One region of the Janthinobacterium sp. GMG1 genome, then DNA from elsewhere that is predicted to be linked to it. Evidence: predicted binding sites of a transcription regulator. Region 1 holds the regulator's gene; each other region holds the start of a gene.

Region 1 (8,030 bases):
TCGATCTTCGAATAGTCGAGCACGTCGTTGAGGATGCCCAGCAGCGACTGGCCCGCCACGCGCACCATGGTCAGATACTTGCGTTGTTCCGTATCGAGCCTGGTATTGCCCAGCAAATACACCATGCCCAGCACGGCATTGAGGGGCGTGCGGATTTCATGGCTCATGTTGGCCACGAAATCGCTCTTCGCGCGGTTGGCCGCTTCGGCGCGGTCGCGTTCCTGTTCCAGCTCCGCCGCGCGCGCTTCGAGTTCCTGCTGCAGGCGGTCGCGTTCGCTCATCAGGCCGTTGAACGCTTCCGTCAGTTCGCCGATCTCGTCGCGCTGCTGTACCGGCACGGGGGTGAAGCGGCTGCCGCTGGTGCGCAGGGCCAGCAAGGTGTCGCGCAGGCGCACCAGCGGCGACAGCAGGCGCACGGTGACCCAGCCCAGAACGGCAGCGGCCAGCAGCGAAGCGAGGATGCTCCACAGCACCAGCCGGTACAGCACGCCATCGAACGGTTCAAAGGCATCCTCGACGGGCAGCGAGGCGGCCAGCAGCCAGTTCACGGATTTCAGGCGCTTGAAGCTGTTGACGGCCGTGATGCCGCGGCTGTTGGTGCTGACCATGCTGCCTTCGCCATCTTCCTTCAGCAACTGGGTCGTCGTCAGGTTGGCGTTCGGCTTGCGCGGTTGCAGCAAGCGGCTCGTATCGGGGTGCAGCACATAGCGCGGCACGGCGCCGCGCGTGAGGATGAAGTAATAGCCGCTCTTGCCGATCTTTTCCGAGCGCAGGCGGCCCAGCAGGTTGTCCTTGTACAGGCGCAGCACGCCGATCACCACGCCGGCCACCCGGCCATCGGCGGCCAGCACGGGCGCCACCATCTGCACGATGGGCATGCCGCTCGATTTACCAAGCATCGGTTCGGTGATCATGGGCTGGCGCGTGCGCAGGACGGTCTGGAAATACTCGCGCTCGGCAACGTTGATGCCGGCGCGCCCCGCCACTTCCGGCATGTCGGCCACGATGGCGCCCTGCGCGTCGAGCACCAGCACGTCATCGAACAGCACCAGCATCGAGCGGCGCGAATAGTATTCGCGCAATTGGGCGGGCCGGGCGATCAATTCCGGCGGCTGTTGCCGGGCCGTCAGGGTGACGATCTGCAGCAGCATGCCCAGCTTGTCGTCGAGCTCGGCAGCGGTGCGGGTGATCAGGGACGATTGCTGGCTCAGCAGTACTCGGGTGAAGTCGTCGCGCATGTGCTGCACCTGGATCATGGTGACCAGCGCGATCATGGCGATCGAGGTCAGGCTGGTGGCCAGCGCGACTTTTGCTTTGATGCCGAGAGGCTTCATGATTTCCTTTTCAGTACCGGGCGGCACAGGCGGCAGATAATGCTGTCAGGAATTTTCCTATCAATACCCCAGCTTGGCAAGCGCCACCGCGCAAATTGCCCGCCCCGTACGGGCTTTTGACGATGTTGCCATATAATTAAAGGCTGGACGTCGTTTATTCGCCGAAATTACGGTGAAATTGGTATACGGCAACCCTGTATGCAGCTGTATGCAGTAAACTTGTTGTTGCATTTTCTAAAAGGTACCGACATGACTGAAGCGCTACTCACTCCCACCTTGCCCACCGTGAACGTGGAGGCGTTGCGTGCGCGATGCTCGACCTGCAGCATGCATCAATTGTGCCTGCCGATGGGCCTCGATGTGGGCGACATGGACAGGCTGGACCAGATCATCGGCCGCCGCCGCAAGATCGTGCGCGGCGCCTCGCTGTTCCGCATCGGTGACTCGTTCCAGAACCTGTATGCGATCCGCCTGGGGCACTTCAAGACGTACCAGATCAATCCCGGTGGCGAAGAGCAGGTGACGGGTTTCCAGATGGCGGGCGAACTGCTGGGCATGGATGCCATCAGCGCCGACCGCCACCACTGTAATGCAGTGGCGCTGGAAGACAGCGAAGTGTGTGAAATCCCGTTTTCCAGCCTGGAACAATTGCTGGGCAATATGCCGACCCTGCTGCGCCATTTCCACCGCATGATGAGCCAGGAAATCACGCGCGAGCAAAGCGTGATGCTGTTGCTGGGCAATATGCAGGCGACGCAGCGGTTTGCCGCCTTCATCGTCAACCTGGCGTCGCGCTATGAAGCGCGCGGCTATTCGGGCAGCAATTTCCAGCTGCGCATGTCGCGCGAGGAAATCGGCAACTACCTGGGCCTGACCATCGAGAGCGTCAGCCGCCTGCTATCCAAATTCAAGAAGGAAGGCTGGCTGCGCGTGTCGAACCGCGAGATCGAGATATTGCAGCCGGCCAAGCTGAAGGCCATTACGGCCGGAACCGACATCTGCAAATAAGGCTTACAGCTCTTCGTCCGCATGCAGCGCGATGCTGCGTTGCAGCGGCCAGGTCCAGATGCCGGACAGGCGCCACTCGCGTTTGTCGTTTTCCACCAGCACTTGCCAGCGGCTGCGCTCGAGCATCGGCAGCGCCACGGAAAAATTGCCGGCCGCATCGGGCTGCACCAGCACCTTGATATCCTTTTCCGGCAGGGTCGCATGCGCCAGGTGCAGCTGCAGCGGACCCTGGTAAGCCTTGCCGAAGCTGTGCACGGAACCGGTCAGGCGTGCTTGCGCCACGTCATACGACAGGCTCGTATCCATGGCCAGGTCGCTGGCGATCGTGTCGCGCTTCAAATCCTGGTTGATCGCCTTGCCCTGCTTGTAATAATCGCCCACCACCAGCGCATCGGGCTGCGTAAACGCGATATAGCCCATGAAGCTGCCGACGACCACGGACAGGCCGGGGCCGATCATCAGCAGCCATGGCCAGCGATGCTTGTACCACGGTGCAACGGGGGCTTGCAGTTTCAGACTGTCGGACATGATATTTCTCCTGTTTAATCAGCCAGTCCCCGCATGGGGACCGGCCTTCCTGCAACTTCGTGGCGGCGGCGAGGGCACCCGGTCCCCTTCCGCCTTTCCTTGTTAACGTGGCACGATGAATACCGCGCTTTCACGCACATGCAGCGACGGGTTGTCCAGCGAGTGCAATTCGATCGCAATCTTGTTCGAACCCTTCTCTCCCACGCCGTGCGGCACGCGCAGGCGGATCGGCCAACCCAGCGTTTCCGTCGGCTGCAAGGTCACTTCTTCGCGCGTCAGCAAGGTCAGGCCCGGCAGGCCGGAAGCGCTGATCTTGAAATGCTGGGTTTGCTCCGACGTGTTCATGATCTGCAGACGGTAGACGTTTTCAATCATGCCGTCTTCCACTTCGCGTCCCATCGAACCGCGGTCGCGGATCACGTCCATTTTCAGGGGCGTGCGCAGGGCCAGCGACGTACATACGGCGATGATGATCAGGGCCAGGATGGAAGTGTAGATCAGGACGCGCGGGCGCATGGCGCGCTGGCGTATCTGCTTCGAATTGAAGTTGTTTTCCATCGCATGGTCGGTACTGTAGCGTACCAGTCCCCGTGGCCGGTCAACCTTGTCCATCACGCTGTTGCAGGCATCGACGCAAGCGGCGCAACCGATGCATTCATACTGCAGGCCGTTGCGGATATCGATACCGGTCGGACACACCTGCACGCACAGGGTACAGTCGATGCAATCGCCCAGCTTGTCGTTGTTGCCGGCCTTCTTGCTCATGGCGCCGCGTGGTTCGCCGCGCTTGGCATCATAGGTGATGATCAGGGTGTCCTGGTCGAACATGGCGCTCTGAAAGCGCGCGTAGGGGCACATGTATTTGCACACCTGCTCGCGCAGCCAGCCCGCGTTGCCGTAGGTTGCCAGGCTGTAGAACAAGACCCAGAACCATTCCCAGGGACCGAAGTTCAGGGTGGTCACCGACTGCGCCAGTTCCTTGATCGGCGTGAAGTAGCCGACAAAGGTAAAGCCCGTCCACAGGGCGATGGCGCCCCATGCCAGGTGCTTGGCCGTCTTCTTGAACGCCTTGCGCACGGAGGGGCCCTGCTTGTCGAGGGCCATGCGCGCGCTGCGCGTGCCCTCGATGTGGCGTTCGACCCACAGGAAAATTTCCGTGTATACCGTTTGCGGGCAAGAGAACCCGCACCACACCCGCCCGGCAATGGCCGTGACGAGGAACAACAAATACGCACAGATGATCAGCAGGGCCGCCAGATAGATGAAATCCTGGGGCCACAGCACGACGCCGAAAATGTAGAACTTGCGCGTGGTCAAATCGAACAGCAGGGCTTGCCTGCCATTCCAGGTCAACCACGGCAAGCCGTAGAACGCGAGCTGGGTAAGCCATACGCATACCCATCGCCAGGTAGCGTAGCGTCCTTTGGCCTCGCGAGGGTAGATTTGCTCGCGGGCCGCATACATCTTGATGACTTGAGGTTCCATTTTTACTTTGCGGGTGCCTGCGGATTCGACAGGCTCCAGACATACGCCGACAGCACGTGTACCTTGGATTCGCCGAGGAAATCACTGAAGGCCGGCATGGTGTTGTTGCGTCCCTTGCGTACGGTTTCCATGATGGTATCGGCGCTGCCGCCGTACAGCCAGGTCTTGTCCGTCAGGTTCGGCGCGCCGAGCATCTGGTTACCCTTGGCATCGGCGCCATGACAGGCCATGCAGGCGCCAAATTTGGCCTTGCCCAGCACCGACTTGACGGGATCCGAGGTCGAGCCGGACAGGCTCAGCACATAATGGGCCACGTTCTCGACATCCTTTTCGGAGCCGAGGGCGGCGCCCATCGGTGGCATCTGCCCATTGCGGCCGTGCAGGATGGTGGTCTTGATGATGTCGGGTTCGCCGCCATACAGCCAGTCCTTGTCCGTCAGGTTGGGGAAGCCCTTGTTGCCGCGCGCATCCGAACCGTGGCATTGCGCGCAGTAGGTCAGGAACAGGCGCTGGCCGATGGCCAGTGCCTGCGGATCGGCCGCCACCGTCTTCAAGTCCTGGCTCAGGTACTTGTTGAACAGGGGACCGTAGTCGGCTTCCGCCTTCTTCAGCTCTTCCTCGTACTGGCCCGTCGATTTCCAGCCCAGGCTGCCGGCATAGTTGCCCAGGCCCGGATACAGGAACAGGTACGCCAGCGCGAAGACGATGGTGATGTAGAACAACCACATCCACCAGCGCGGCATCGGCGTGTTGAGTTCCTTCAAGTCCTCGTCCCAGACGTGGCCCGTGGTGCCATCGGCAGGGGCGCCCTCGACCACTTTGATTTTCGACTGCGAGTACAGCAGCACGCCGCAGCCGATGATGCCCAGCAGAGACAGCACGATGATGTAGATATTCCAGAAGCCATTGGTAAAGTCAGCCATGGTGATGCTCCTTCGCCAGGTTCATCTCGGCCTCAGCCGGATAATCGAGCGCGTCGTCGGCGAACGGCAGGCGTGCCGCCGCGTCGAAGTCGCTGTTGCTGCGGCTGAACGTCCACCACAGGATGCCCACGAACGTCGTAAAGGAAACCACCGTCATGACGCTGCTGGCGCTGTCAAACAGGTTTTCGATTGCCATGCTAATTCCTTGTTTTGATTAATGTACCGAGGCCTTGCAGATAGGCGACCAGGGCGTCTTCTTCCGTCTTGTCCTGCAGCTGCGCGGGGCCGGCGGTGATTTCTGCATCGCTGTACGGCTGGCCCAGGCGTTGCAGGGCGCGCATCTTCGGCATGATTTCGTCAGGCACCAGCTTGGTCTTCGCCAGCCAGGGGTAGGACGGCATGTTCGACTCGGGCACCACGTCGCGCGGGTTGTTCAAGTGCGTGCGGTGCCATTCGTCGCTGTAGCGCGCGCCCACGCGGGCCAGGTCGGGCCCCGTGCGCTTGGAACCCCACTGGAACGGATGGTCGTAGACGAATTCGCCAGCGACCGAATAGTGGCCATAGCGTTCCGTTTCCGCGCGCAGCGGACGCACCATCTGCGAGTGGCAGTTGTAGCAGCCTTCGCGCACGTAAATGTCGCGGCCCGCCAGGCGCAGCGGCGAATACGGCTTCAGGCCGGCGACCGGCTCCGTCGTGCTCTTCTGGAAGAACAGGGGAACGATCTCGACGGCGCCGCCGATGCTGATCACTACCGTGACCAGGGCGATCAGCAGCCAGGGGTTTCTCTCAATCCATGCATGTGAAAATTTCATTTGCTTATGCTCCTATCAGGCGTGCGCCGCGTTCAGTTCCGGAATGCGGGCGACGGGGAGTTTGCTGCCGCGCAAGGTCATCCAGGTGTTGTAGCCCATGATGCACATACCCGACAGGTACAGCAGGCCACCGGCCACGCGCACCACGTAGTACGGATACGTCGCTTTCACGCTCTCGACAAAGGTGTAGGTCAGGGTGCCGTCCGGATTGACCGCGCGCCACATCAGACCCTGCATCACGCCGGCGATCCACATGGCGGCGATGTACAGCACGATGCCGATGGTGGCCACCCAGAAGTGCACGTCGACCAGGCGCGTGCTGTGCATCTGCGTGCGGCCCGCCAGGCGTGGCAGCAGATAGTAGATCGAACCCATGGTGATGAAGCCCACCCAGCCCAGAGCGCCCGCATGCACGTGGGCAACGGTCCAGTCGGTGTAGTGCGACAGCGAGTTGATGGTCTTGATCGACATCATCGGACCTTCGAAGGTGGCGATGCCGTAGAACGACAGCGAGACGATCATGAATTTCAGGATCGGATCGGTGCGCAGCTTGTGCCAGGCGCCCGACAGGGTCATGATGCCGTTGATCATGCCGCCCCAGCTTGGTGCCAGCAGGACCAGCGAGAAGACCATGCCGATCGATTGCGTCCAGTCAGGCAATGCCGTGTAGTGCAGGTGATGCGGGCCCGCCCACATGTAGGTGAAGATCAGCGCCCAGAAGTGGACGATCGACAAACGGTACGAGTACACGGGGCGCTCGGCCTGTTTCGGGATGAAGTAGTAAACCATGCCCAGGTAGCCGGCGGTCAGGATGAAACCCACCGCATTATGGCCGTACCACCACTGGATCATGGCGTCCTGCACGCCCGCATACGCGGAATACGACTTGGTGAACGAGGCTGGCATGACGGCGCCATTGACCACGTGCAAAATCGTCACGGCCAGGATGTAGGCACCGAAGAACCAGTTGGCCACGTAGATGTGTTTTACCTTGCGCTTGATCAGGGTGCCGAAGAACACGATGGCGTAGGCGATCCAGACGATGGCGATGAGGATGGCGATAGGCCATTCCAGTTCCGCGTATTCCTTGCCGCGTGTCATGCCCATGGGCAGGGTGACGACGGCGCACAGGATCACCGCTTGCCAGCCCCAGAAGGTGAAGGCGGCCAGTTTGTCGGAAAACAGGCGCACCTGGCAGGTGCGTTGGACAACGTAGTACGAGGTAGCGAACAGGCCGCAGATGCCGAAGGCGAAAATCACCGCATTCGTGTGCAGCGGACGCAAGCGTCCGTATGTCAGCCATGGTATATCGAGGTTCAGGGCAGGCCAGGCCAGCTGAGCGGCGATGATAACGCCAACCAGCATGCCGATGATGCCCCATACCACAGTAGCGACCGCGAATTGCTTCACGATCTTGTAGTTATAGTTCAGCGATTGATCCACAAAGACTCTCCCTGGAATTACTATTTATGATGGTGGCCAGAGAGTAAGTGTTTGACCGCGAAAAAACTTTGATGTGGATCAAAATTCCCCGGATGAAATAAGCGTAGCGAACTGGCATCGAAATAAAGTGATATCTCGATCAAATTCCCGTCAAAAAAGCCATGCAAGATCCCTGCAATCAGGAGGGATGAGGGGCAGACGCGCCGGCATGGCGTGCGGGACGCCAGCCGGGCTGGTGGGGTCAGGGATGCGGTTCGCCGGGCGTCGGCGGCTTGGCCATCGTATCGTCGTCCTGCAACACGCGCAGGCCCGGTCCGACGAGGTCGTCGAACTGGCCGCTGTCGGACGCCGTGAAATACACCCACAGGGCGATGAAGACGACCACGACGCTCAAGGGGATCAGGAGGTAAAGAGCTTCCATTAGACTTTCCGCAGGCGCAGGGCGTTGGCGATGACGACGGCCGAGCTGGCAGCCATGCCGACGCCGGACAGCCAGG
Region 2 (8,030 bases), on a different contig from region 1:
CTGTGGGCGCTGCCCGCCGTGGCGGCCGGGCTGCTGTGGCGCCGCGCGGCCGCTTCGCGCGTGGATGTGGCTAGCGGCGCGGGCGCCAGCCTACCCGTGGGCAGTGGCCGTGCCTGGCTGCTGATGGTGTTCTTTGGCATCGGCACGGGTGCGTACACCCTGGTGCTGGCCTGGCTACCGCCGTTTTATACGGAACTGGGCTGGAGCGCGGCCGACAGCGGCTTGCTGCTCGGTGGCCTGACGCTGGTGGAAGTGCTGGCGGGACTGGTGATTTCCAGCGTCATCCACCGCTTTCCCGACCGCCGCATCCTGTTATTGTCGGTATTGCTGGCCGTGCTGGGCGGCTTGGCTTGCCTGATCGTGGCGCCCGTGCAACTGGCCATTCCTGCCGTGATATTGCTGGGCTGCGGTATCGGTTCGCTGTTCCCCTTGTCGCTGATCGTCAGCATGGACCACGTGCGTGACCCGGCCGGCGCCGGCGCGCTGCTGGGCTTTGTGCAAGGCGGCGGCTACATCATCGCCAGCAGCATGCCGTTCATCGCCGGCCTGATCCGCCAGCACTCGTCCAGCCTGGCCCAGGCGTGGATGGTGATGGCGGGCGGCGTGGTGCTGTTATTGCTGATCGCCGTGCGCTTCGCGCCGGGAGCGCGGCTGGCGTCGCCGGCGGCAAAAATCGCGTAGGCTGTCGGCTTGTCCTTGATAGAAAGATGCCGCCATGGCTGACCATCCCGCCACGCCACCGTCCCTGCTGCCCGCCAACCGCCGCATCGTGCTGTCCGGCGAGGATGCGCTGCGCATCCTGCGCGAGATCGAATTCCTGCTGCAGTCGCTGCATCACATCGGCCGCCATTATTATCCCGACGGCGACGATGACGGCGCCGATGCCCTGCGTCGGGCGCAGTATTGCGCGGAGACGACGCGCTTCATCGATGCGCAGCAAGCGACGACGCGTCTGGCGCTGATGCGCAGCATCCTGTCCGCACCGTTCGACGACACCCTGGGCGCGGACGACATGGACGATATCGAGCGCGCCGTCGAAGCGCTGCCGCTATGGCGCGCCTCCGATGATCCATCACAAAAACTAATTGAAATCTAAAATTTGATAGTTTTTCCTGTTCAGGACGTTTGTGTCGCCGGACGGCCTTACAATGCTAGGTTATGCGTTTTCGTGATATCAGACTGTGGCTAGCGGAAAATACCTAGCTAATTGAAAGAATCGGTCTGATAAAATCCGGAACACCCGATCGACCAAACAGGAAGGCAGCACAGCATGGATTCGTCATCTGATAAAAAAGAAGAATTGCGTCAACAATTGCGCTTGGCCGCACTCGAGTATCACGAGTGCCCGCGCCCCGGCAAAATCAGCGTGACGCCGACCAAACAACTGACCAACCAGCGCGACCTGGCACTGGCCTACTCGCCAGGCGTGGCGGCACCTTGCGAAGAAATCGTCATCGATCCGGCGAATGCCTATAAATATACGGCGCGCGGCAACTTGGTGGCCGTCATCACCAACGGCACGGCCGTGCTGGGACTGGGCAATATCGGTCCGCTGGCCGCCAAGCCGGTGATGGAAGGCAAGGGCGTGCTGTTCAAGAAATTCGCCGGCATCGACGTCTTCGACATCGAAATCAACGAGATGGACCCGGACAAGCTGGTCGACATCATCGCTTCGCTGGAACCGACCTTCGGCGGCGTGAACCTGGAAGACATCAAGGCGCCCGAGTGCTTCTACATTGAACGCCAGCTGCGCGACCGCATGAAGATTCCCGTCTTCCATGACGACCAGCACGGCACCGCCATCATCGTCGGCGCGGCCATCCTGAACGGCCTGAAAGCCGTCGGCAAGAAAATCGAGGACTGCAAGCTGGTCGTGTCGGGCGCGGGCGCCGCGGCGCTGGCCTGCCTGGACCTGATCGTCGACCTGGGCTTCCCGCTGAAAAATATCTACGTCACCGACCTGGCCGGCGTCGTCTACAAGGGCCGCACGGAACTGATGGACCCGGACAAGGAACGCTTCGCGCAAGACACGCCGCTGCGCACTCTGGCCGAGATCATCCCGGACGCCGACATTTTCCTCGGCGTCTCCGCCGGCGGCGTGCTGAAACAGGACATGGTGCGCAAGATGGCGCCGAACCCATTGATCCTGGCGCTGGCCAATCCGAATCCGGAAATCCTGCCGGAAGAAGTCAAGGCCGTGCGCAGCGACGCCATCATCGCCACGGGCCGTTCGGACTATCCGAACCAGGTCAACAACGTGCTGTGCTTCCCGTACATCTTCCGCGGCGCCCTCGATTGCGGCGCCACGACGATCACGCGCGAAATGGAAATCGCCGTCGTACACGCGATCGCCGACCTGGCGCATGCCGAGCAGTCGGATATCGTGGCCACCACGTATGGCATCAGCAACCTGTCGTTCGGTCCTGAATACCTGATCCCTATGCCGTTCGATCCGCGCTTGCTGATCAAGATCGCGCCAGCGGTGGCCAAGGCGGCCGAGGATTCCGGCGTCGCCACGCGTCCGATCAAGGATCTGCAAGCGTACGCGGACAGCCTGCAGCAATTCGTCTACCGCAGCGGCACCTTCATGAAGCCGCTGTTCCTGATGGCCAAATCCACGCCGGCCGAACTCAAACGCATCGTCTATGCCGAAGGCGAAGAAGAGCGCGTGCTGCGCGCCGTGCAAGTGGTGGTCGATGAAAAACTGGCGCGTCCCATCCTGGTCGGCCGTCCACCCGTGCTCGAAGCGCGCATCCAGAAGTTCGGCCTGCGCCTGAAGCAAGGCGTCGACTTCGACGTCATCAACCCGGACTTCGACGAGCGCTATCGCGATTACTGGAATACGTACTACGCCATGACCAGCCGCAAGGGCGTCACCGAGGAATACGCGAAGCTGGAAATGCGCCGCCGTCACACCCTGATCGGCTCGATGATGATCCACAAGGGCGACGCCGACGGCATGATCTGCGGCACCTTCGGCACCACCCAGCTGCACCTGAAATACATCGACCAGGTGCTGGGCAAGCGCGCCGGCAGCAATGTGTATGCGGCCATGAACGTGCTGATCATGCCGGAGCGTCAATTGGTGATGGTCGACACGCACGTCAATGAAAACCCGGACGCCGACCAGTTGGCCGAGATCACCATCATGGCTGCCGAAGAGATGACCCGTTTCGGCCTGTCGCCGCGCGCGGCCCTGCTGTCGCACTCGAACTTCGGTTCCAGCGACAGCGCTTCGGCGCAAAAGATGCGCGCCGCCCTGGCCATCGTCAAGGAACGCGCGCCGGACCTGGAAATCGACGGCGAAATGCACGGCGATACGGCCCTCGACAGCAAGCTGCGTCAAAAACTGATGCCCAATTCGGCACTGAAGAACGACGCCAACCTGCTCGTCATGCCGAATATCGAGTCGGCCAACATCGCCTACAACCTGGTGAAGACGGCGGCAGGCAACGGCATCGCCGTGGGCCCGATCCTGCTCGGCTGCGCCAAGCCCGTGCACATTCTGACGCCATCGGCCACCGTGCGCCGTATCGTCAACATGACGGCGCTGTGCGTGGTCGACGCAGTGGCTCAGCGTAAAGTCTAAGCCTTAGCTGCACATGAAAAGCCGCCCCGTCCGCAAGGAGGGGCGGCTTTTTTACATGGGGGGCACGGGCAAGGCCGTGGCCGGATGGCGGCGCAGGTAATAGTGGCGGTACAACATGATCTCGCCCCACACCAGCAGCAGCGCCGCCAGCGCGAACAGGCCCAGCGTGATCTTGAGCGAATTGAAATAGGCGCCGGCCTGGCGTTTGACGGCGTCGATGAAAATCATCGGCACTGATTTGTCGAGTTTGCTGAAGTCGGCCTGGCGCGCCACATCGGTGGTCAGGCGCACGGCCAGGTCGGTACCCAGACTGGCCAGTTCACCCGTCGCCTGGCCACGGAAGCCGGCGCCCTTGAGCGCTTCGCCCAGCACAGTTGCCCTGGCGATCAGTTGTTCCTGCAGCACCTGCGTCAGCAGCACGCTGCCGCGGCGCAGGATGAATTCATTGATCCAGCGCGCCTTGCTGCGTTCCCAGTAACTGCCTGATGTAGGCCGGTAATACATGTCTTGCACGAAGGGTTCGATCAGGCTGCGCATGCTGATAGCCTGGCCCGGGGTGATCAGCCTGACCTGCTGTTCCAGGTAGACGCGCAGCGCCGGCATTTGCGCTTCGACCACCGGCTGCAGGTCGCGCTCGAGGGCCTGGTTGACCACGCGGTGCACGCTGTGCACGGCGCCAAACCCGCCACCGAGCAGCGGCAGCGCGACGAGGATCAACACATAGCTGAGCTTGGCGGCCACATGCCAGGCGGGCGGACGGCGCACCAGCAGGCATTTTCTGGCCAGCTGGTAGCAGATGCCGACCGCCAGCACAAAGCCGATCACGCCATACAGCAGCATCCACGGCAGGACTGTCCACAGCAGGTCGCTGCCGAACGGCGCCAGGGTGCTACTCCAATTGAGCAGTTGTTGCTTCATGTACATTGCCTTGAGGTAAGTAATCAGGCAATTATAGCTATTTAGCAAATAAACATGGCGCGCTTGACGTCAATGCGCCATCAGCACCGGTACCGTCATCTGGCGCAGCACCGTTTCCGTCACGCCGCCCAATAAAATTTCGCGGAAGCGCGCGTGGCCGTAGCCGCCCATCACCAGCAAGTCCGCATGCACTTCGGCGGCCATGGCCAGCAGCGCCGCGCCGATGTCGCCCGTGGTGATGGCCGAACGCACTTCGACGGGCACGCCATGGCGGCTCAGGTAGGCGGCGATGTCGGCACCCGGGTGGCGCGCCGGTTGCGCGTGGCCGGCCGGCGGGTGCAGCAGGGCCAGCACCACCAGGCGCGCCGCGCGCAAGAGGGGCAGGGCGTGGCCGATGGCGCGCGTCGCTTCCATGCTGCCATCCCAGGCCACCACGACGGTGTTGTCCACTTGCGTGAATTGGCCGCTGCGCGGCACGATCAGCACGGGACGGGCCGCGTTCAGCATCACGTAGGGCACCAGGTCGCTCATGGCGCCGGGCAGGGCTTCGCTGTCGTCGTGCTGGCTGAGCACCGTCAAGTCGCTGTAGCGGGCGCTGACGGCCATGCCGCCATCTTCATCGTCTTCGATCAGGCGCCGCTCCAGCGAGGCGGCGCCAGCCTGGCGCGCCAGCGTTTCAAACTGGTCGAGCGCCTGATCCGCCTGCCCATGCAAGGCTGAAATCTGCGCCGCCACGGCGCCGCCGCGCATGCCGCGGTTGTTTTCCAGGTAAAAGCGCGACAGGCCCGTCATGGCCGCGCCGATCAGGTGCGCCTGGTGCGCGTGTGCCAGCCGTGCTGCGATGGCGATGCGCTGCGGCGCATGGCGCGACAGGTCGGCGTGGACGAGGATGGATTTGTAAGCCATGGTGTCGCTCGGTAGTCAGGATGGCAACAAGGCTAGAACGGCAACAGGGGCAAGTCCAGCATTGCCGTGCTGGCCAGGGCTTTTCTTTTGCTGGGCTTGATATGGGTCAAAAAAATCCCGGGCATGGCCATCTGCAAGGCCACAGCCCGGAAATTGCGAGCTGTTTGATGTGCATCAAAATGTCTGCCCCGCCGCCAGCCATAATGGCATTGAACTCCTTGCCCTTCCAGTGGTCTGCATCGGCGCCGGCGCCATCTGTCCGGCACTTGCTTGTGTGACGCAACAACGCTGGCTGTGGTGGGAGTTCACTCTTCAAGCCGGCGCGTGGTGTTCCTCTTTCTCTGCCCAGCGCAGCCGGATGGCGTCGATGGCGGGCAGTTCCTCGACAAACAGGTCGACCAGGCGCGCATCGAAATGGCTGTTTTTTTGCGCTTGCAGATAGCCCATGGCGTCCAGTACTGACCAGGCGCGCTTGTACGGGCGCACCGAGGTCAGCGCGTCGAAGACGTCGGCCACGGCGATGATGCGCCCGGCCAGGGGGATCGCTTCGCCCGCCAAGCCGTTCGGGTAACCGCTGCCATCCCATTTTTCATGGTGCGACAGGGCGATTGCGCGCGCCAGCGCCAGCATGCCGCCTTCGGCATGTTCGCCGATGATGTCGCCGCCGATGCGCGCGTGCGTCTGCATGATGGCCCATTCGTCGGCGTCGAGCTTGCCCGGCTTTTGCAGGATGCGGTCGGGAATGCCGATCTTGCCCACGTCGTGCATGGGCGCCGCGTGCAGCAGGTCGTCCGCGGCGGCCTCGTCCATGCCGGCGGCCACGCCCAGCAGGCGCGCGTAGTGGCTCATGCGGATCACGTGCAAGCCTGTTTCATTGTCCTTGTATTCTGCCGCCAGACCCAGGCGCTGGACGATCTGCAGCCGCGTTTCCTTCAGCTCGTCGATGCGCACCAGCGACAGGTGCGTGCGCACGCGGGCGCGCACGATGGCGGGGCTGAGCGGTTTGGTGATGTAATCGACGGCGCCCGCTTCGAAACCGCTGAGTTCATCGCGCATGTCGTTCAGGGCCGTGACGAAAATGACGGGGATGGCGGCCGTCAGCGGCGCCGCTTTCAGCTGGCGGCAGGCATCGTGGCCGCTCATGCCGGGCATCATCACGTCGAGCAGGATCAGGGCCGGGCGCTCCTGTTGCGCCAGTGCCAACGCCCGCGCGCCATCCTTGGCGAACAGCAGCGCGTAGTCGTTCTGCAAGATCTGGCGCAGCAGCTGCAAATTGGCCGCTTCATCGTCGACGACGAGAATCACGGGCCGGGCTGATGTATTCATGGGGACTCCGGGGCGTAGGTGTGCAGCAAGTCGTGCAGCAGCGACTGTGCCAGGGGGAAATCAAAGTCGTCGATGGCGTGCAGCAGCGGTACCAGGTCGTTCGCTTGCGCGCCCATGGCATGCTGCAACTGTGCTTGCGCTGTGTCATCGAGTTCGCCGCGCCGCAAGGCGCTTAATAGTGCACTGGCCGCTTGCCGGGCGGCGGGCGCGTCGATGGCAGCCGCTGATGCCGCTGCTGTCGTCGCGGGTAAGGCAGGCGGCGCCAGCCGGGCGATGGCGGCCAGGGCCGCCGGCCATTGCGTCAGCAGGGCGCCCAGCGTCTCGTCGAGCTGCTGTGCCGTGGCGGGACCGGGGCTGGCGCAGCATTGCTCCAGCGCCGCCAGGCTGGCGGCCAGTTGCTCCAGGCCGAGGTTGGCCGCCACGCCGCGCAGTTTGTGACTCTGAGGCAAGAGCGTTGCATGGTCGCGCGCCTCGATGGCGGCCAGCAGGGCAGGCGGCAGGCGGGGATGCTCGCCTCCGAAACGGGCCAGCGCCGCGCGGTAGGCGCTGTCGTTGCCGGCCCAGCGCTGCAGGGCGCCCGCATGGTGCAGCACCCGTCCGCCAGCGGGCGCCGGCGCGTGGCTATCGTCGGCCGGTTCCGCCGCCAGGCCCAGCACGCGGGCGATTTCCTGCGACAGCGCCTGCCATTCGACGGGCTTGGTGGCAAAACCGTCCATGCCGGCCGCCCGCGCCGCCTTGCGGTGCGCATCGAGCACGCTGGCCGTCATGGCGATCACGGGCACGCGCGGGCGGCCATCGCGCAGGGCGGCGGCGCGGATGGCTTGCGTGGCGGCCAGGCCATCCATGCGCGGCATTTGCAAGTCCAGCAGCAGCACGTCGAAGTTGTCCTGTTGCGCCAGCTGCAAGGCTTGCGCGCCATCGCCGGCCGTGATTACCGTGTGGCCGCGCTTGCCCAATAACAAGCTCAGCAGTTCCAGGTTTTGCGGCACGTCGTCGGCGGCCAGCACGCGCAGGGGCGGCAAGCGCACGCTGCGGCGTTCGCTGGCCGGCAGCGCCGCCTGGCGTGCCGGCAACAAGGGCAGCATGATGTGGAACACGCTGCCATGCGGCAAGGCGGCGTCGGCCCAGATGCGCCCCTGCATCAGGGTCACCAGCTGCCGGCTGATGGTGGTGCCCAGGCCCGTGCCGCCAAAGCGCCGCGTGGTCGAGGCGTCGGCCTGCACGAACGGATCAAAAATGGCGTCGCGCCGTTCCGCGGGGATGCCGATGCCGCTGTCCTGCACCAGCAGGT
Region 3 (8,030 bases), on a different contig from region 1:
CAGTACGGTGCCAGGCAGGATGGAGACGGCCCACGACGCCAGCGTGGCCAGCGACGCGCCCAGCATGGCCAGGCCGCCGATGAACAGCAGCATGCCGCCGACGATGACGGGCTTGGTGCCGCAGCGGGCGATCAGTGCCGGCCCGGCCCACGCGCTGGCCAGGGTAAAGGCGACGGCCATCGGCAACAGTCCCAGTCCCGTGCGCGTGGCGGAAAACGCCAGCACTTCCTGCATGGCCAGCGCCACGACGACAAAGGTGGGGCCCAGGGCCGTATTGGCCAGCAGGGAGACGATATTCGCGCCGCCCGTGGAGCGGCGCCGGAAGACGGCCAGCGGCATCAGCGGCGCTGCCACGCGTCCCTCCACCCACACGAACAGGGCCAACAAGGCCAGCGCCAGCGCGATCAGGGCAAAGGTGAACGGATGCGCCAGTCCCACATGCTCGCTATTGGCAAAGGCAAACACCAGCGTCGCCGCGCCCGACGCCACCAGCAGCGCGCCCCAAACGTCGAGCGTGCCGGCAGCCGCAGCGGTATCCGCATCGGGTCGCCCCAGTGGCAAGGCCGGCGACAGGGCCAGCACCAGCAAGCCGACGGGCACATTGATCCACAGCACCCAGCGCCAGCCCAGCAGGTCCGTGATGAAGCCGCCCAGGATCAGGCCCGCGACAAAGCCGCTGGCCGCCACGGCCGTCCAGGCACCGAGCGCCCGGTTGCGCCGGGCCGGTTCGGGAAACACGGCCAGCAGCAGCGAGAACGCAGCCGGCGAAAACATGGCGGCGCCAAAGCCCTGCAGCGCGCGCGTGGCCACCAACATGGCCGGGCTATGCGAAAAGCCGCCCGCCAGGGAAGCGGCCGTAAACAGCAGCAACCCCGTGACGAAGACGCGGCGGCGGCCAAACAGGTCGGCCGCGCGCCCGCCCAGCAGCAGGAAGCCGGCGATGGCCACGCCATACGCATTGATCACCCACTGCAGGCCGCCGGGCGTAAAGCCCAGGCTGTGCTGAATTTGCGGCAAGGGGATCATGGTGATGGAAAAATCGAGCAAGGCAACGAATTGCGTGGTGCATAGCAGGATCAGGCAAATTTGCCGATGTGAAAGTAGCATGGATATCCTATCGATATAGTTTTACTCGACGTCAAAAGAACGCCGTATGCCCCTATAATGCGTTCTCCAAGAGCGAAACAGAAACGATGATTTTTCGCGCTTAACTATAGAAAAACTATATCGATGAAACATCCTTTACCGCTCCAGGCGCTGCGCGCCTTTGTCGAAGTGGGCCAGCGCGGCAGCATCAAGGCGGCCGCCGAGGCGCTGCACGTGACGTCGGGCGCCGTCAGCCAGCAAATCCGCCTGCTCGAAGATCGGGTCGGCATGCCCCTGTTTACGCGCGAACGCCAGGGCTTGCGCCTGACCGAGGCGGGCGCCAGGGTCCACCCCGCCCTGCTGGGCGCCTTCGCGCAGATTGCCGGCGCCAGCCAGGCGCTGGAAGACATGGGCGCCCGCCAGACGCTGACCGTCAGCACGGTCGCCACCTTTGCCGCCGCATGGCTGGTGCCGAGGCTGGGCCACTTCAACCAGCGCCATCCGCAGATCGAGGTGCGCGTGGAAGCGACGTCGGCGCTGGTCGACCTGCGCCGCGACCGGGTCGACGTGGCCTTGCGGCACGGCCTGGGCGACTATCCGGGCTTGCAGGTGACGCGATTGATGGCGCCCGTGCTGGTGCCCGTCGCCAGCCCCGCCCTGATGGCGGGCCAGCCGCCCATCGCCACGCCGGGCGATTGCCTGCGCTACCCGCTGCTGCACGATACGGACCGCGCCGACTGGTCCCTGTGGCTGGCCGCGCATGGCGCGCCGGACGACAGCGAGGATGCGGCGCGGGCGCTGCGCGGCTCGGCCTTCGAAGATGATTTTCTGTTGATACGCGCGGCCGAAGCGGGCCAGGGCCTGGCTCTGGTGCCGCAGCTGTACGCGCAGGAGGAGATCGCCGCCGGGCGCCTGGTGCAAGTGCTGGACTTGCCCTGGCCCGCGCGCTTTGCCTACTACCTGGTAGCGCGGCCCGACGCGGCCACGCGCCCCGCCGTGCAGGCATTCATGACCTGGATCTGCGAGGAAGCGCAGGAAGCGCGCTAGAACACATGGCCGTCGGCCGCGCACGACACCACGCCGCACATGGTGGTAAACAGCACCGGCACGCCGGCGCGTCCCGTGGCGATGCAGGCTGCGGCCGGCACCACGGCCAACAACAGGGCCAGGTAGCCGAGCGCCTTCAGGCGCCGCCCGGACGAACGACGCACGCCCCCGGCTGCCTCGCGTAAATAGCCTCTGGCCGCCTCTTCGCTGCCGCTTGCCGACATTTTCGTATGCATGTCCATCTCCTCCATCCATAGTGACCGGTCTTGCTTCACTGCATTTTGCTACATAAATTTACCAAATACAATAAATAAATTCATGAATAAATTGCTTTTTCTTATTTAATCACACAAAACAATGGAATCACAATATTCGATTAAATCATTTTATTCGCACTTGCCATCAGGCGGCAAGCCACATGGGCACGCATCCGGCCAAACTTGATGTAGATCATAATTTTTTGAACAAGCTCTTGCTACCCTGTAAAAAAATGACAGGAGCACCGGATGAGCAAGACGCAGCCGAGCGACGCGCAGCACAACGTGGAACATGAGCGCCTGGGTAGCGCCTGGCAAGGCGTGCCGGCGCCCGGTTATCCGGAAAGCGCACCGGAAGGCGCCACCCTCGACCTGCTGCTGAACGCCTGGCTGGGCAAGTTCACGGGCGGTATTTCGCCAGCCGCGCTGGGCAACGCGTATGCCGACTGGCTCAGCCACCTGGCGCTGGCGCCATCGAAGCAGCAAACCCTGCAGCAGGAAGCGTGGAAGAAGATCGGCCGCTGGCAGCAATATGCATTGCAATCAGCCCTGACTGGCGGTGCCACCGAGCCGTGCATCGCGCCGCTGCCGCAGGACCGGCGTTTCGACGATCCTGCCTGGCAGCGCTGGCCCTACAACCTCGTCTACCAGGGCTTTTTGCTGCAGCAGCAATGGTGGCACCGCGCCACCACGGGCGTGCGCGGCGTCTCGCCGCACCATGAGGATGTCGTCACCTTCACCGTGCGCCAGTGGCTAGACATGCTGGCGCCGTCGAACTTCCTGCTGACCAATCCCGTGGTGCAGCAAGCGACCTTCGAGAGCGGCGGCGCCAGCCTGGCGCGCGGCATGGTTCACGCGGCCGACGACTGGCAGCGCGCCGCCATGGGCGCTGACGCGGCCGGCGAAGCAGCGTTCAAGGTGGGCGGGAACGTGGCCGTCACGCCGGGCAAGGTGGTCTACCGCAATGACTTGATCGAATTGATACAGTACGCGCCCGCGACGGCCAAGGTGCATGCCACGCCGCTCCTGTTCGTGCCCGCCTGGATCATGAAGTTCTATATTCTCGACCTGTCGCCGCACAATTCGCTGGTGCGCTACCTGGTGGGGCAAGGCCACACGGTGTTCATGATTTCCTGGAAAAATCCGCAGGAGGAAGACCGCGAGCTGTCGCTGGAAGACTACCGCCAGCTGGGCGTGATGGACGCGCTCGACGCCGTTGCCCGCCTCACGGGCGCGCCGCAAGTGCACGCGGTGGGCTACTGCCTGGGTGGCACCCTGCTGGCGATCTCCGCCGCGACGATGGCGCGCGACGGCGATGCGCGCCTGGCCAGCCTCACCATGCTGGCCTCGCAGGTGGACTTCAAGGAGCCGGGCGAACTGTCGCTGTTCATCGACGACAGCCAGGTCAGCTTCCTGGAAGCGGCCATGTGGAAGCAGGGCTACCTCGATACGAAGCAGATGGCGGGCGCCTTCCAGCTGCTGCGCTCGAACGACTTGATCTGGTCGCGCCGGTTGAACCACTATCTGCTGGGACGCGATGAACAGGACAGCGACCTGATGGCCTGGAACGGCGACGCCACGCGCATGCCCTGCCGCATGCACTCGGAATACCTGCGCCGTCTGTTCCTGCACAACGACCTGGCCGAAGGCCGCTACCGCACGGCGGGCCGCCACATCGCCCTGCCCGACATCGCTGCTCCCATCTTCGCCGTCGGCACCCTGACGGATCACGTGGCGCCGTGGCGCTCCGTGTATAAACTGCAGCTGCTGACCGACACGGACGTTACCTTCTTGCTCACCTCGGGCGGCCACAATGCGGGCGTCGTTTCGCCGCCGGGCCAGCCGCGCCGCAGCTACCAGCTGGCCACGCACCGCCACGACGCGCCCTACATCGACGCGGACAGCTGGCAGCGCGACGTGCCGCACCACGACGGTTCGTGGTGGCCCGCCTGGCAAGCCTGGCTGGCGCAGCAAGCGGGCGCGCAAGTGGCGCCGCCGGCCATGGGCCCCGACCTGGGCGACGCGCCGGGCAGCTACGTGCTGCAAACCTGATAACCGACAACCGAGGAAAACGCCATGCCCTACACCACCCTGCTGGTCCACGTCGACAATTCCCGCCACTGCGCCCAGCGCATCCGCCTGGCCGTGCGCCTGGCCGTCACCGACGGCGCTCACCTGATCGGGTCGGCCATGAGCGGCATCTCGCGCTACGCGTATGGCGGCGGCGTCAACGCGCTGCAGTTCGCGCCGGCGCAGATGCAGGCGCTGCGCACCCAGGCCAGCGAGGCCTTGCACGACTTCGAGCGCATCGCCCGCGAGGAAGGCCTGGACAGTTACGAGACGCGCTTCGTCGACGACGACGCGCAAGGCGCGCTGCTGCTGCAGGCGCGCTATTGCGACTTGCTGATCCTGGGCCAGACGGATGCGCAGGATACGCCCTCGCGCGTCATCGCCGGCACGGCCGAATACCTGATGCTCCACTGCGGCCGGCCCGTGCTGATGGTGCCGCACGCGCCAGCGGCCACGCTATCGGATACCGCGCAGCACCCGCTGCTGGCCTGGAACGGCAGCGCCGAAGCGCTGCGCGCCATCACCGATGCGCTGCCGCTGCTGCAAGGGGCGCGGCAAGTGACCCTGGCCGTCGTCAATTCGCACGCCCAACCGGCCGCGCATGGCGAGCAGCCGGGCGCCGACCTGGCCCTGTACCTGGCGCGCCACGGCGTCAACGTCGAGGTGCTGCAGCACGACACGCCGCCGGGCCAGGACGTGGGCGCGGCCCTGCTGGCCATGGCCGCGCAGCGCCAATGCGACCTGGTCGTGATGGGCTGCTACGGCCACATGCGCCTGCGCGAAGCGCTGCTGGGCGGCGTCACGCGCACGGTGCTGCAGGAGATGACGTTGCCGGTGCTGGTGTCGCATTAGCGCGCAGGCGGGTCCTTCACCCACCCCTCATCTGCCCCTCATCTGTACTTCATGCGCGGCGGCGACACTGGCCATGTCCCCGTCACAGCAAGGAGTACCGCATGAACAGCATCACCGATGCCATCCCCCATTTCCACGCCCGCCGGCGCCTGCTGTCCGGCATGGGCGCGATGGCGGCCCTGGCCGCCTGCGGCGGCGGCAGCGTGCCGCACGCCGCAAAGGTAATCGACCGGCAGATCGGCGTCGCCCCTGGCGTCAGCCTGCATGTGCGCGACTGGCCATCGGCAGGCGGCGACAGCGATGACGTGATCGTGCTGCTGGCCGGCCTGGGCGCCAATGCGCACGCCTTCGACAGCCTGGCCCCCGCGCTGGCGCGCCGCCACCGCGTGCTGGCCATCACGCGGCGCGGCTATGGCGCATCAGGCAAGCCGCTGCCCGCAAACGACGCCAACGATATGACGTATGCCCCCGCCACCCTGGTGGCCGACCTGCTGGCCGTGCTGGACGCACTGAAGGTTCAACGCATCATCCTGGCCGGCCATTCCATCGCCGGCAACGAGCTGACCCTGTTCGCCGGCAGCCACCCGCGGCGCGTGCGGGGACTCGTCTATCTGGACACGACCTTCGATTACCTGGCCAGCGGCGGCTATGAGGCACCGGAACCCACGCCCTTCGACGAACCGCCGCCCGGCCCGGCCGACCTGGCATCGGTGGAGGCCTCGATCGCCTATGCCAGGCGGATCAACAAGCACTGGTGGCCCGCGCTGGAAGCGAACTGGCGCGACGCCCTGGAAGTGCTGCCCGGCGGTGCCGTGCAACCGAATACCCCGCCCGCCATCGCCACGGCCATGGACATGGCCGCGCACAATTTTTCGCCCGACTACCGCCGCGTGCGCGCGCCGGCGCTCGTCATCACCGTCGATCCGGGCACCTTGCGCAACCTGTTTCCCTGGCTGCTGCAAGCAGATCCCGCCACCCGGGCCGCCGCGCAAGCGCTGCTGGACTTTATCCGCCCGCTGCGCCTGGCCGACGGCGAGCGCCTGGCCGCCGCCCTGCCCGGCAGCCGCCACCTGGTGCTACGCGACGGCTTCCACAGCGATTTCTTCATCGAGTACGAGAACACGGTGGTCGACGCCATCGAGGCCATGCGCCGGGAAGGTCTACAATAGGCATGCAGTTGCCCGCCGCGCCGTGAGCACTCGATCCCGGCGCGCTCTTCGCCGTTTCCCTTACATCAAGGAGTACCCGCATGAGCCAGCAAGCCACGATCATCCTCGTCCACGGTTTCTGGGGCGGCGCCGCCCACTGGAGCCGCGTCATTGTCGAATTGCGGCGCCAGGGCCACACAGCCATCCGCGCCGTCGAACTGCCGTTGACGTCATTGGCCGACGACGCCGAGCGCACGCGCAAGATGGTGGCCCAGGTGCATGGTCCGGTATTGCTGGTGGGACACTCCTATGGGGGCGCCGTCATCAGCGTGGCCGGCAATGCACCGAATGTGGTCGGCCTCGTGTACATCGCCGCCTTCGCCCCCGACGCGGGCGAAAGCCCGGGCAGCATCACGCAGGAACACCCGCCCCTGGGCGCGGCCAGCCTGGAAGGCGACAGCGATGGCTACCTGTGGGTCAAGCCCGAGCAATACCATGACAGCTTTTGCCAGGACCTCGACGCGGAAGAAGGCGCCGTGCTGGGCGTGGTGCAGAAAGCGCCGCTGGCCAGCACCTTCGGCGACACCGTCAGCGACCCGGCCTGGAAGCATAAACCCAGCTGGTACCAGATTTCCACTGCCGACCGCATGATTTCCCCCGTCAACCAGGAGCGCATGGCGGCGCGCCTCGGCGCAAGAAAAGTCATCACCCTGAACGCCAGTCACGCCTCGCTGGCCTCGCGTCCCGTGGAAGTGGCGGCGCTGATACTGGAGGCGGCGGGCGCGGTGGCGGGCGGGTAAGCCTGCCGACTACAACCACCCTTCGCGCTTCAGGCGCCGGTGCAGCCAGTAGCAACCGGCGATGATGACAACGATCACGGCCGGATAGCTGCCGCGCCACTTCAGTTCCGGCATGAACTCGAAGTTCATGCCGTACAGGCTGAAGACCATGGTGGGCACGGCCAGGATGGCGGCCCAGGCGGCTAGGCGCTTGACGACTTCGTTCTGGCGGATCGAAATCTGCCCCAGCGCCACCTGCATGGCCGAATTGACCAGTTCGCGCATCTGCCCCGCCGTGTGCGTGACCCGTTTGACGTGGTCGAGAATGTCGCGGTAATAGATGCGGTTTTCCTTGGGCACGATATCGCCATGGAAGCGGATCAGCTGGGTGCAGATGTCGTGCAGCGGGTTGACGGCCGCATCAAGCTTGAGCAGTTCCGTCTTGAGCTGGTAAAAATCCTGCAACTTGTCCTCACTCAAACTGGGCTTGAACAGCTGCAGTTCATAGTGCTGAAACTTCGCCTGCAAATGGTCGATGCAGGGTTGGTACTGGTCGACGATGAAATCGATGATGGAATACAGCACGTAGCCAGGGCCGCTGGCCAGTTTCTCGGGCACGCTTTCCTTGCGTTCGCGCAACTTCGCATAGCCGGCCGAGGGGCCGTGGCGCACCGTGATGATGAAGCGGGGGCCGAGAAAGACGTGGGTTTCGCCGTAGACGATGGCCTCGCCGTCCAGCGTGGCCGTGTGCACCACCATGAACAGGGTGTCGCCGTACTCTTCCAGCTTGG
Region 4 (8,030 bases), on a different contig from region 1:
CAGCCCGTTTTCTATTCCGCGCCAGCATTTCATTGCTGGCGCGCATGGACTAAAATACTGCACCTCTCCGCCCATCGTTCAACGGATAGGACAACGGTCTTCTAAACCGTGAATGGGGGTTCGATTCCCTCTGGGCGGACCAGTTTCATACTGGCCACGGCTTGCGCCATGCGGCCGCATCTTCTCTCTTCCTGTCTGTCAGCACGCGGCCCTAAGGCTGCGCAAACAGCACCACGCTCAGCAAATACAGCAGCGGCACGGCGCACAGCAGCGTAGACAACACCGACAGCATTTTCTTGCTCGCCAGGCGTGCCAGGCGCAGCCGTTCGCGCGCAGGCAAATGCCGGCGGACCAGGTCGCGCGCGCGCGGCTGGAATGGTGATTCATGCATGTGAACTCCCTCGCAACGATGGCTGATGATGTCGGCCAGCATAGCGGGAGCGGCATAAAGGCGGTGTAAAGAGTGGGCGGCGCGGCGCAAGCGCGCTGTAAACATGGATGCGCCGGCGCCGTGTTGCGGGCCTTGCCCGATGCTCTTATTTTGCCTGGCGGCGGCGCGCCAGGATGCCGAGCAGGCCCAGGCCGGCGAGCAGCATGGCATAGGTTTCCGGTTCAGGTATGGCGGAAACATAGGCGCGGTAATTGCTCAGGTCCTTGGGCAAGCCCTCTACCGTGAAGGTCGTGCCGGCTGCGACGGGAGCGGCCCAGTGGAAGACCAGTTCGCCCTGGCCGAAATGGATGGCCAGATAGTCATAGGCCGCCGCGCTCGTGAAGGAATTCCCCCCGCCGCTGGCGCCTGCCGTGGTGCCGGCGGTACAGCCCGAAGTGGCATTGTCGCAAAATGAGACGGCCGCACCCAGGCTGGTGCCGAAAACGCTGTTGATTTGGCTCTGGATGTTGGCTGGACTCTGCGGCACGAGATTGTCGTCATAGTATTTCACCATGGTGGCTGGCGACGGCGAGTAAGTGACTGTGCTGCCTTCGATGCTGAAACCGCTGGCCGGTCCCACGTCGATCCATGTAGCTGCCTGTGCCATGCCCATCAAGGCCGTAAGGGCGGCCAGTATGGATGTCCGTATGGCAATGCTTGTTATGCTTTTCATGAAAATCCCCTTTGGTTTTATTGCAGGCATTTCACTGCTTCAGGGTGCGCGCCGTCCTGTCAGGGAGGTCAACTTGTCGCCCGTTCGCCTTTGCGTGAGTACGCATATGCAAGCTTAGTCTCGATGCAAGCTAATGTAATTTAAATAATTCTATTGGCTTAGTTGGCAATGTCGCATACGGCTATGTATGGCTGTGCCAGCGAGCGGTCGCGCGGCGATCAGGAGCGGCGTGACAAGACACGCCGCTTTGTGCTGGAGGGAGGAGGAAGACGCAGGAGGGGGGGCTTCAGTCGTTGCTGACGCCAAACAGGCGATCCTTGGCGTTGAGCAATTTTTGCACCTTGGCGCCCATTTTCATCAGCTGCGCCATCGATTCGGGCGACAGGCGCTGCAAGTCGTCGAACCAGGTGTTGGCCAGGTCGACCAATTCATACATTTCCCGCATGCGCTCCTGCGCATACTGGTCGACGGGTTCCGTGGCCGGCGCCAGCAGCGATTCGCGCAGCACCGTCAGGGTGGGCGCCACTTCGCGGCGGCGGCGTTCGGCGGCCACCACGCGGAAGATTTGCCACACATCGCCCAGCGAGGAAAAATACTCGCGCCGGTCGCCGGGGATGCGCGACTGGCGGATCAAGCCCCAACCCTGCAATTCCTTCAGGCCGATGCTCACGTTCGAGCGCGAAAAACTCAGGTGTTCCGCGATTTCATCCGCGTGTAAAGGATGCTCCGCGACAAACAACAAGGCGTACACTTGCCCCACTGTGCGGTTAAAGCCCCAGCGGCTGCCCATCTCGCCGAAATGGCTGACGAAGGTCAGGATCAGCGGCGTCATTTGGATATGTTGAGTTTTCATAATTATCTGAATTTTTTCACGCCACACCCGCAGGGTCAATTGATATATGTCATGTTTCGCAGTATTATACAAAATATCGAATTTACAGAAAATTCTGAAAACTCAAAAAGTATAGAGATGCCGACCACGCCACTGTCCTTGCCCCGCTTTATCCTTCCCCGTGCCGCCAGCCTGGCGCAGGGCGGCGCCGCCTTGCTGTGGCTGCCGCAAGCGGCCTTGCTGGCCTGGGCCGTGCAAGCCATGCTGGACGGTGCAGCGTGGCGCGCGGCCCTGCTGCCGGCCGCTGGCGTGTTGCTGCTGGGCGTGCTGCGCGCCGGTTGCGAAGCGTGGGGCGCGCGGCGCATGTATGCGGCGGCGCGCGCGCACCTGTCCACCTTGCGCGCGCAAGTGGCGCAAGCGCTGGCGCAGCGTTCGCCGCTGGACCGCCAGCGCGCCCAGTCGGGCCAGGCGGCCTCCGTCATCGCCGAACAGGCCGAAGCCATCGTGCCGTATCTGGTGCGCTACAAGCCGGCGCGCTGGAAAGTCATGCTCGTGCCGCTCGTGATCCTCGCCGTGGTGACGCCGCTGTCGTGGATCGCCGCCTTGATCCTGCTCATCGCCGCGCCCCTGATTCCCGTCTTCATGGCCCTGGTCGGCATGGGCGCACAGGCGGCCAGCCGCGCGCAGATGGTGGAAATGGGCAGCATGAACGCGTTTCTATTGGACCGCCTGCGAGGCCTGGCCACCCTGCGCGCGCTCGACGCCGTCGACGCTACGGCCGCACGGCTGGACGCCTCGTCGCAATCCGTGCGCCGGCGCACGATGGTGGTGCTGCGCATCGCCTTTTTGTCGTCCGCCGTGCTGGAACTGTTTTCCGCGCTGGGCGTGGCCATGGTGGCCGCGTTTATCGGTTTTTCCTTGCTGGGGAGCATCAATTTTGGCACCTGGGGCCGGGAACTGACGCTGGGGCAGGGCTTGTTCATCCTGCTGCTGGCGCCCGCTTTCTTCGAACCGCTGCGCGAACTGGCCGCCGTCTGGCACGACAAGGCGGCCGGCGAAGCGGGCCTGGCCGGCCTGCACGACCTGGCGGGGGAGGGCGTAGCCCTGCCTGGCGCCGCTGTGGAAGTGGCTGCCGTTTCCGCCGCCGCCATGGCGGTGGCGCCGCCGCCTGCCGTGGAACTCCATCAACTGCGCTTCGCCCACCCCGGCGAGGCGCCCGTATTCGACCACTTTGACTTGAGCGTGCGCGCCGGCGAACACGTGGCCCTGCTGGGCGCCAGCGGCGCCGGCAAGACCACTTTGCTGTCGCTGCTGGCCGGCTTGCTGCCCGCCAGCGGCGGCGAGATCCGCATCGGCGGCGTGCGCCTGACCGACAGCACCGTCAATACTTTGCGCCAGCGCATGGCCTGGATGGGCCAGCGCCCCCACGTGTTTGCCGCGTCCGTCAGCCAGAATGTGACCCTGGGCCGCGCGGGCGCCAGCGCTACGCAGGTGACGCAGGCGCTGCACCTGGCCGACCTGGCTGCCGTGGCGCAGGCGCAGCCGGCCGTCATGCTCAGCGATGGCGGCCAGGGCTTGTCCGGCGGCGAAGCCGTGCGTCTGGCCCTGGCCCGCGTGGCCCTGCATCCGCATGCCGATTTGCTGCTGGTCGATGAACCGACGGCCCACCTGGACAGCGAAACGGCGGCGCGCGTCACGGACGCCTTGCTGGCACTGGCGAAAGGCAAGACGATGATCGTCGCTACGCACGATCCCGTGCTGGCCGGCCGCCTGCAGCGCACGGTGCAGGTCGATGTCCGGGCGCAGGTACAGGAGCAGGAACAGGAACAGCAGGCATGAAAACTTCCCTCATATCGAACCCCGTCCTGCGGCAATTGCTGCTGGCCCAGCCCGGCAAGCTGATCGGCGGCGCCTTGCTGGCGGCCCTGACGGCGGTGTCCGGCATGGCCTTATTGGGCTTGTCCGGCTGGTTCATCACGGCCACCTCGATTGCCGGCCTGCACGCTTCGACGGCGATCCTGTTCGACGTCTTCGGTCCGTCGGCCGGCATCCGCCTGCTGGCCATCGGCCGCACGGGTTCGCGCTATGCGGAACGCCTCGTCACGCACGACGCCACGTTCGCTGCGCTGGCCAGCATCCGCGTGCGGCTGTTCCGTGGCTGGTCGCGCCCGGAAGCGGCCAGCCGGCTGCTGCGCCAACCCGCCAAGCTGCTGTTCCGCCTGACGGCCGATATCGACGCGCTCGAATCACTGTATTTGCGCCTGCTCGTGCCTGCCTTCACGGCCTTGTGCGTAGCCTTGCTGGCCGGCGTGGCGCTGGGCGTGATGCAGTGGCAACTGGGGCTGGGCCTGGCCGCGTGGCTGCTGGCCGCCGGCGGCGGCATCAGCTGGGTCGTGGCGCAACGCGCGCGCCGCCCCGCCATCGTGCGTTCGCGCGCCATCGAAAAATTGCGTTCCGGCACCATCGACCTGGTGGCGGGTCAGACGGACCTGGTGATGGCGGGCCGCATCGACGCCCAGTGCGCGGCGTTGGCGCAGATCGACCGTTCGCTGGCGCAAGCCGATTTCGCCCTGCTGCGCCTGGAGACTGCCGCCGGCGCCGCGTATGGCGTGGCGGGCAGCGCGACTCTGGCAGGTGTGCTGCTGGCCGTGGCCGTGCTGGTGCAGCAGCAAACGATGAGCGTGCCGCTGGCTGCCCTGGCCCTGTTGATTGCCCTGACGGCCGTGGAACCGTTCGCGGGACTGCGCCGTGGCGCGCTGGAAGTGGGCCGCATGCTGCTGGCCATGCGCCGTCTGGCGCCGCGCCTCGATGGAGAAGATGTAGTTGCGCCGCCCGTCGACGCCGCGCCGGGCTTGCGCCTGGAACACGTCAGCGCCGCGCATGCTGGCAGCCACGTTGCCATCTTGCACGACGTATCGCTGCACATCGCCGATGGCGAGCGCGTGGCCTTGATCGGCCCCAGCGGCGCGGGCAAGTCCACCTTGCTGGCCCTGGCCGCGCGCGAGCTGGCGCCCCTGTCGGGCAGTGTCCACGCCGGACGCGCCTGCCTGTTCACGCAGAAGACGGAATTGTTCCAGGACAGCTTGCGCGACAACCTGCGCCTGGCCGACCCATCCGCCAGCGATGCGCAGCTGTGGGCGGCGCTGCAATCGGCCGGCCTGGACGAGGAGGTGCGGGCCTTCGCGGACGGCTTGGGCACCATGCTGGGCGAGGGCGGCCTGGGCTTGTCGGGCGGCCAGGCGCGGCGCCTGGCGCTGGCGCGGCTGTTCCTGCACGAATCGACCTTGTGGCTGCTGGATGAAGCGACGGAAGCGCTGAATGCGCAGACGGCGAACGATGTCTTGCAGCGCCTGCGGGCGCGCAGCGAAGGGCGCAGCTTGCTGATCGCAACCCACTTGCGGCGCGAAGCGGCGCTGGCGGACCGGCTGGTCAGCCTGCGTGATGGCCGCATCGTGGGCGACGCGCGCCGTGGCACGCCAGCCTTCGAGACAGCCTTGGCGGGCTTGCGGGGAGACTAAGAACGGAGACACAGGCGGTACCGCAGGCCAGCTTGTGGGCGGCGGAACCAATCGAATCGCATCAGATAGATACCAAGTTTACAATTACAGTAGGGAAACACCAAGGAAATCATATGGACTTCGATATTGTCGCTTTATCCAGACTGCAGTTCGCGCTGACAGCTCTGTACCACTTTATATTCGTTCCGCTGACGATCGGCCTGTCAGTGATCCTCGCCATCATGGAGACGGTTTACGTGATGACGAACCGCCCCATCTGGCGCGACATGACCAAGTTCTGGGGTGTCTTGTTCGGCATCAACTTCGCCATGGGCGTGGCGACGGGCATCGTCATGGAATTCCAGTTCGGCATGAACTGGAGCTATTACAGCCATTATGTGGGCGACATTTTCGGCGCGCCGCTGGCCATCGAGGGCTTGATGGCCTTCTTCCTGGAAGCGACCTTCGTCGGCCTGTTCTTCTTCGGCTGGGACAAGCTGTCGAAGCGGGGCCACCTGGTCACGACCTGGCTGGTGGCCATCGGTTCGAACTTCTCGGCCCTGTGGATTTTGATCGCCAACGGCTGGATGCAAAATCCCGTCGGCGCGGCCTTCAATCCGCAAACCATGCGCATGGAAGTGACGGATTTCGGCGCCGTGCTGACGAATCCCGTTGCTCAGGCGAAATTCGTGCACACGGTGTCGGCCGGCTATACGGCCGCTGCCATCTTCGTGCTGGGTATTTCCGCCTGGTATCTGCTGAAAGGCCGCCACGTGCAACTGGCCAAGCGTTCGATGACGGTGGCTGCCTCGTTCGGCCTGGCCGCCTCGCTGTCGGTGGTGGTGCTTGGCGATGAAAGCGGTTACCTGTCGTCGGAACACCAAAAGATGAAGCTGGCCGCCATCGAAGCCATGTGGACCACGGAGCCGGCCCCGGCCGCCTTCACGGCCTTCGGCTTCCCTGACGCGAAAGCGCGCGAGACGCATTACGCCGTGCACATCCCGATGGTGATGGGCTTGATCGGCACGCGTTCGCTGACGACGGAAATCCCCGGCATCGAGCAGCTGGTCGACCGCGGCGAACTGCTGATCAAGGATGGCATCAAGGCATATGACGCGCTGCAAACCATCCGCAGCGTGGCGCCCGGCGCGCCCGTGCCGCAGGACGCGAAAGACATGTTCGAGTCGAAAGGCCAGTCCATGGGCTATGCCTTGCTGCTGAAACGCTACGTCGATGACCCGCGCCAGGCCACGCCCGAGCAGATCCGCATGGCCGCGCTCGATACCGTGCCGCCCGTGGCGCCCCTGTTCTGGTCCTTCCGCGTGATGGTGGGCCTGGGCATGTTCTTTATCTTGCTCACCGGCACTTTCTTCCTGCTGTCGACGCGCCGCACCCTGGACAAGCACCGCTGGCTGCTGAAGCTGGCCGTGTTCGCCATTCCGCTGCCATGGGTGGCGATTGAGGCGGGCTGGATCGTGGCCGAAGTGGGTCGCCAGCCGTGGGTCATCGAAGGCGTGCTGCCGACGGCCGTGGCCGTCTCGAACCTGGGCGCTTCGACCCTCTTGATCACGATTGCCGGCTTTGCCGCCATCTACACCGTGCTGTTGATTATTGAAATGAAGCTTATGCTCAAGGCCATCCGCAAGGGGCCGGAAGAGAAGGCGCCGGCCCCCGTGCCAGCGGCCGCAGCCATTCATACTCAACGCGCCTAAGGAGGGCCGGACCATGATTTTGCATGAAATGATTTCTTACGAAACACTGCGCCTGATCTGGTGGCTGCTGATCGGCATCCTGCTGGTGGGCTTTGCCATCACGGACGGCTTCGACCTGGGCACGGGCATTTTGCTGCCCTTCGTCGGCAAGACGGACCTGGAACGCCGGGTCGTCATCAACAGTATCGGTCCCGTGTGGGAAGGCAACCAGGTGTGGCTGATCCTTGGCGGTGGCGCCATCTTCGCCGCCTGGCCGCAACTGTACGCCGTCTCGTTCTCGGGCTTTTATCTGGCCATGTTCGTTATCCTCGTGGCGCTGATCGTGCGTCCCGTGGCGTTCAAGTTCCGCAGCAAGCGCGAAGACCCGCGCTGGCGCGCCCGCTGGGACGCGGCCCTGTTCGTGGGCGGCTTCGTGCCGGCCCTGATCTGCGGCGTGGCGATCGGCAACGTGCTGCAGGGCGTGCCGTTCCGTTTCTCGCCAGATATGCACATCTTTTATGACGGCACCTTCTTTGCGCTGCTCAACCCGTTCGCCCTGCTGTGCGGCCTCGTCTCGGTCGCCATGCTGGTGATGCACGGCGCCACCTGGCTGCAGCTGAAGACGGACGGTGCCGTGGCCGAACGGGCGCGCCGCTACGGCAGCGTGGCGGCAATCGCCACGGTCGTGCTGTATGCGCTGGCCGGCGTGGCCCTGTGGCTGTGGGTCGATGGCTACCGCATCAGCAGCACGGTGGTGGTCGACGGTCCGTCGAACCCGATGCTGAAAACGGCGGAAGTGCACGTGGGCGCCTGGTTCCTCAACTTTGCCGCCCATCCGTGGACCTGGATCGTTCCAGCGCTGGGCCTGCTTTGCCCGCTGCTGGCCTTTGCCTTCCAGCGCGCGCGC

Evidence for each region. The regulator FNR, encoded in region 1, switches genes on or off when oxygen is low (the NO sensors DNR and NnrR bind a similar motif). The targets are predictions, from matches to a motif close to TTGATNNNNATCAA.
Region 2: SJI03_RS01480 (universal stress protein) is a predicted target of FNR. The motif match lies at 5,578-5,591, and genes of this name have one in related genera.
Region 3: SJI03_RS10560 (PHA/PHB synthase family protein) is a predicted target of FNR. The motif match lies at 2,574-2,587, and genes of this name have one in related genera.
Region 4: cydD (thiol reductant ABC exporter subunit CydD) is a predicted target of FNR. The motif match lies at 1,996-2,009, and genes of this name have one in related genera.

The regions. Positions count from the first base shown of each region.
Region 1 is NZ_JAXQNT010000013.1:58,864-66,893, reverse strand. Features, by position in the region: gene SJI03_RS25425 (response regulator) at 1-1,334, opposite strand, end outside; gene fnr (fumarate/nitrate reduction transcriptional regulator Fnr) at 1,584-2,342, shown strand; gene SJI03_RS25415 (FixH family protein) at 2,346-2,870, opposite strand; gene ccoG (cytochrome c oxidase accessory protein CcoG) at 2,973-4,355, opposite strand; gene ccoP (cytochrome-c oxidase, cbb3-type subunit III) at 4,358-5,278, opposite strand; gene SJI03_RS25400 (cbb3-type cytochrome oxidase subunit 3) at 5,271-5,474, opposite strand; gene ccoO (cytochrome-c oxidase, cbb3-type subunit II) at 5,476-6,090, opposite strand; gene ccoN (cytochrome-c oxidase, cbb3-type subunit I) at 6,106-7,533, opposite strand; gene ccoS (cbb3-type cytochrome oxidase assembly protein CcoS) at 7,775-7,954, opposite strand; gene SJI03_RS25380 (heavy metal translocating P-type ATPase) at 7,954-8,030, opposite strand, start outside.
Region 2 is NZ_JAXQNT010000001.1:304,405-312,434, forward strand. Features, by position in the region: gene SJI03_RS01460 (MFS transporter) at 1-681, shown strand, start outside; gene SJI03_RS01465 (hypothetical protein) at 716-1,096, shown strand; gene SJI03_RS01470 (NADP-dependent malic enzyme) at 1,271-3,589, shown strand; gene SJI03_RS01475 (hypothetical protein) at 3,641-4,507, opposite strand; gene SJI03_RS01480 (universal stress protein) at 4,577-5,413, opposite strand; gene SJI03_RS01485 (response regulator) at 5,726-6,739, opposite strand; gene SJI03_RS01490 (MHYT domain-containing protein) at 6,736-8,030, opposite strand, start outside.
Region 3 is NZ_JAXQNT010000003.1:395,664-403,693, forward strand. Features, by position in the region: gene SJI03_RS10545 (MFS transporter) at 1-1,107, opposite strand, end outside; gene gcvA (transcriptional regulator GcvA) at 1,231-2,133, shown strand; gene SJI03_RS10555 (hypothetical protein) at 2,130-2,369, opposite strand; gene SJI03_RS10560 (PHA/PHB synthase family protein) at 2,640-4,442, shown strand; gene SJI03_RS10565 (universal stress protein) at 4,467-5,312, shown strand; gene SJI03_RS10570 (alpha/beta fold hydrolase) at 5,414-6,481, shown strand; gene SJI03_RS10575 (alpha/beta hydrolase) at 6,562-7,260, shown strand; gene SJI03_RS10580 (magnesium and cobalt transport protein CorA) at 7,270-8,030, opposite strand, start outside.
Region 4 is NZ_JAXQNT010000011.1:41,516-49,545, forward strand. Features, by position in the region: tRNA gene SJI03_RS23755 (tRNA-Arg) at 68-142, shown strand; gene SJI03_RS23760 (hypothetical protein) at 212-391, opposite strand; gene SJI03_RS23765 (PEP-CTERM sorting domain-containing protein) at 537-1,103, opposite strand; gene SJI03_RS23770 (GbsR/MarR family transcriptional regulator) at 1,390-1,935, opposite strand; gene cydD (thiol reductant ABC exporter subunit CydD) at 2,074-3,774, shown strand; gene SJI03_RS23780 (amino acid ABC transporter ATP-binding/permease protein) at 3,771-5,453, shown strand; gene SJI03_RS23785 (cytochrome ubiquinol oxidase subunit I) at 5,567-7,144, shown strand; gene cydB (cytochrome d ubiquinol oxidase subunit II) at 7,158-8,030, shown strand, end outside.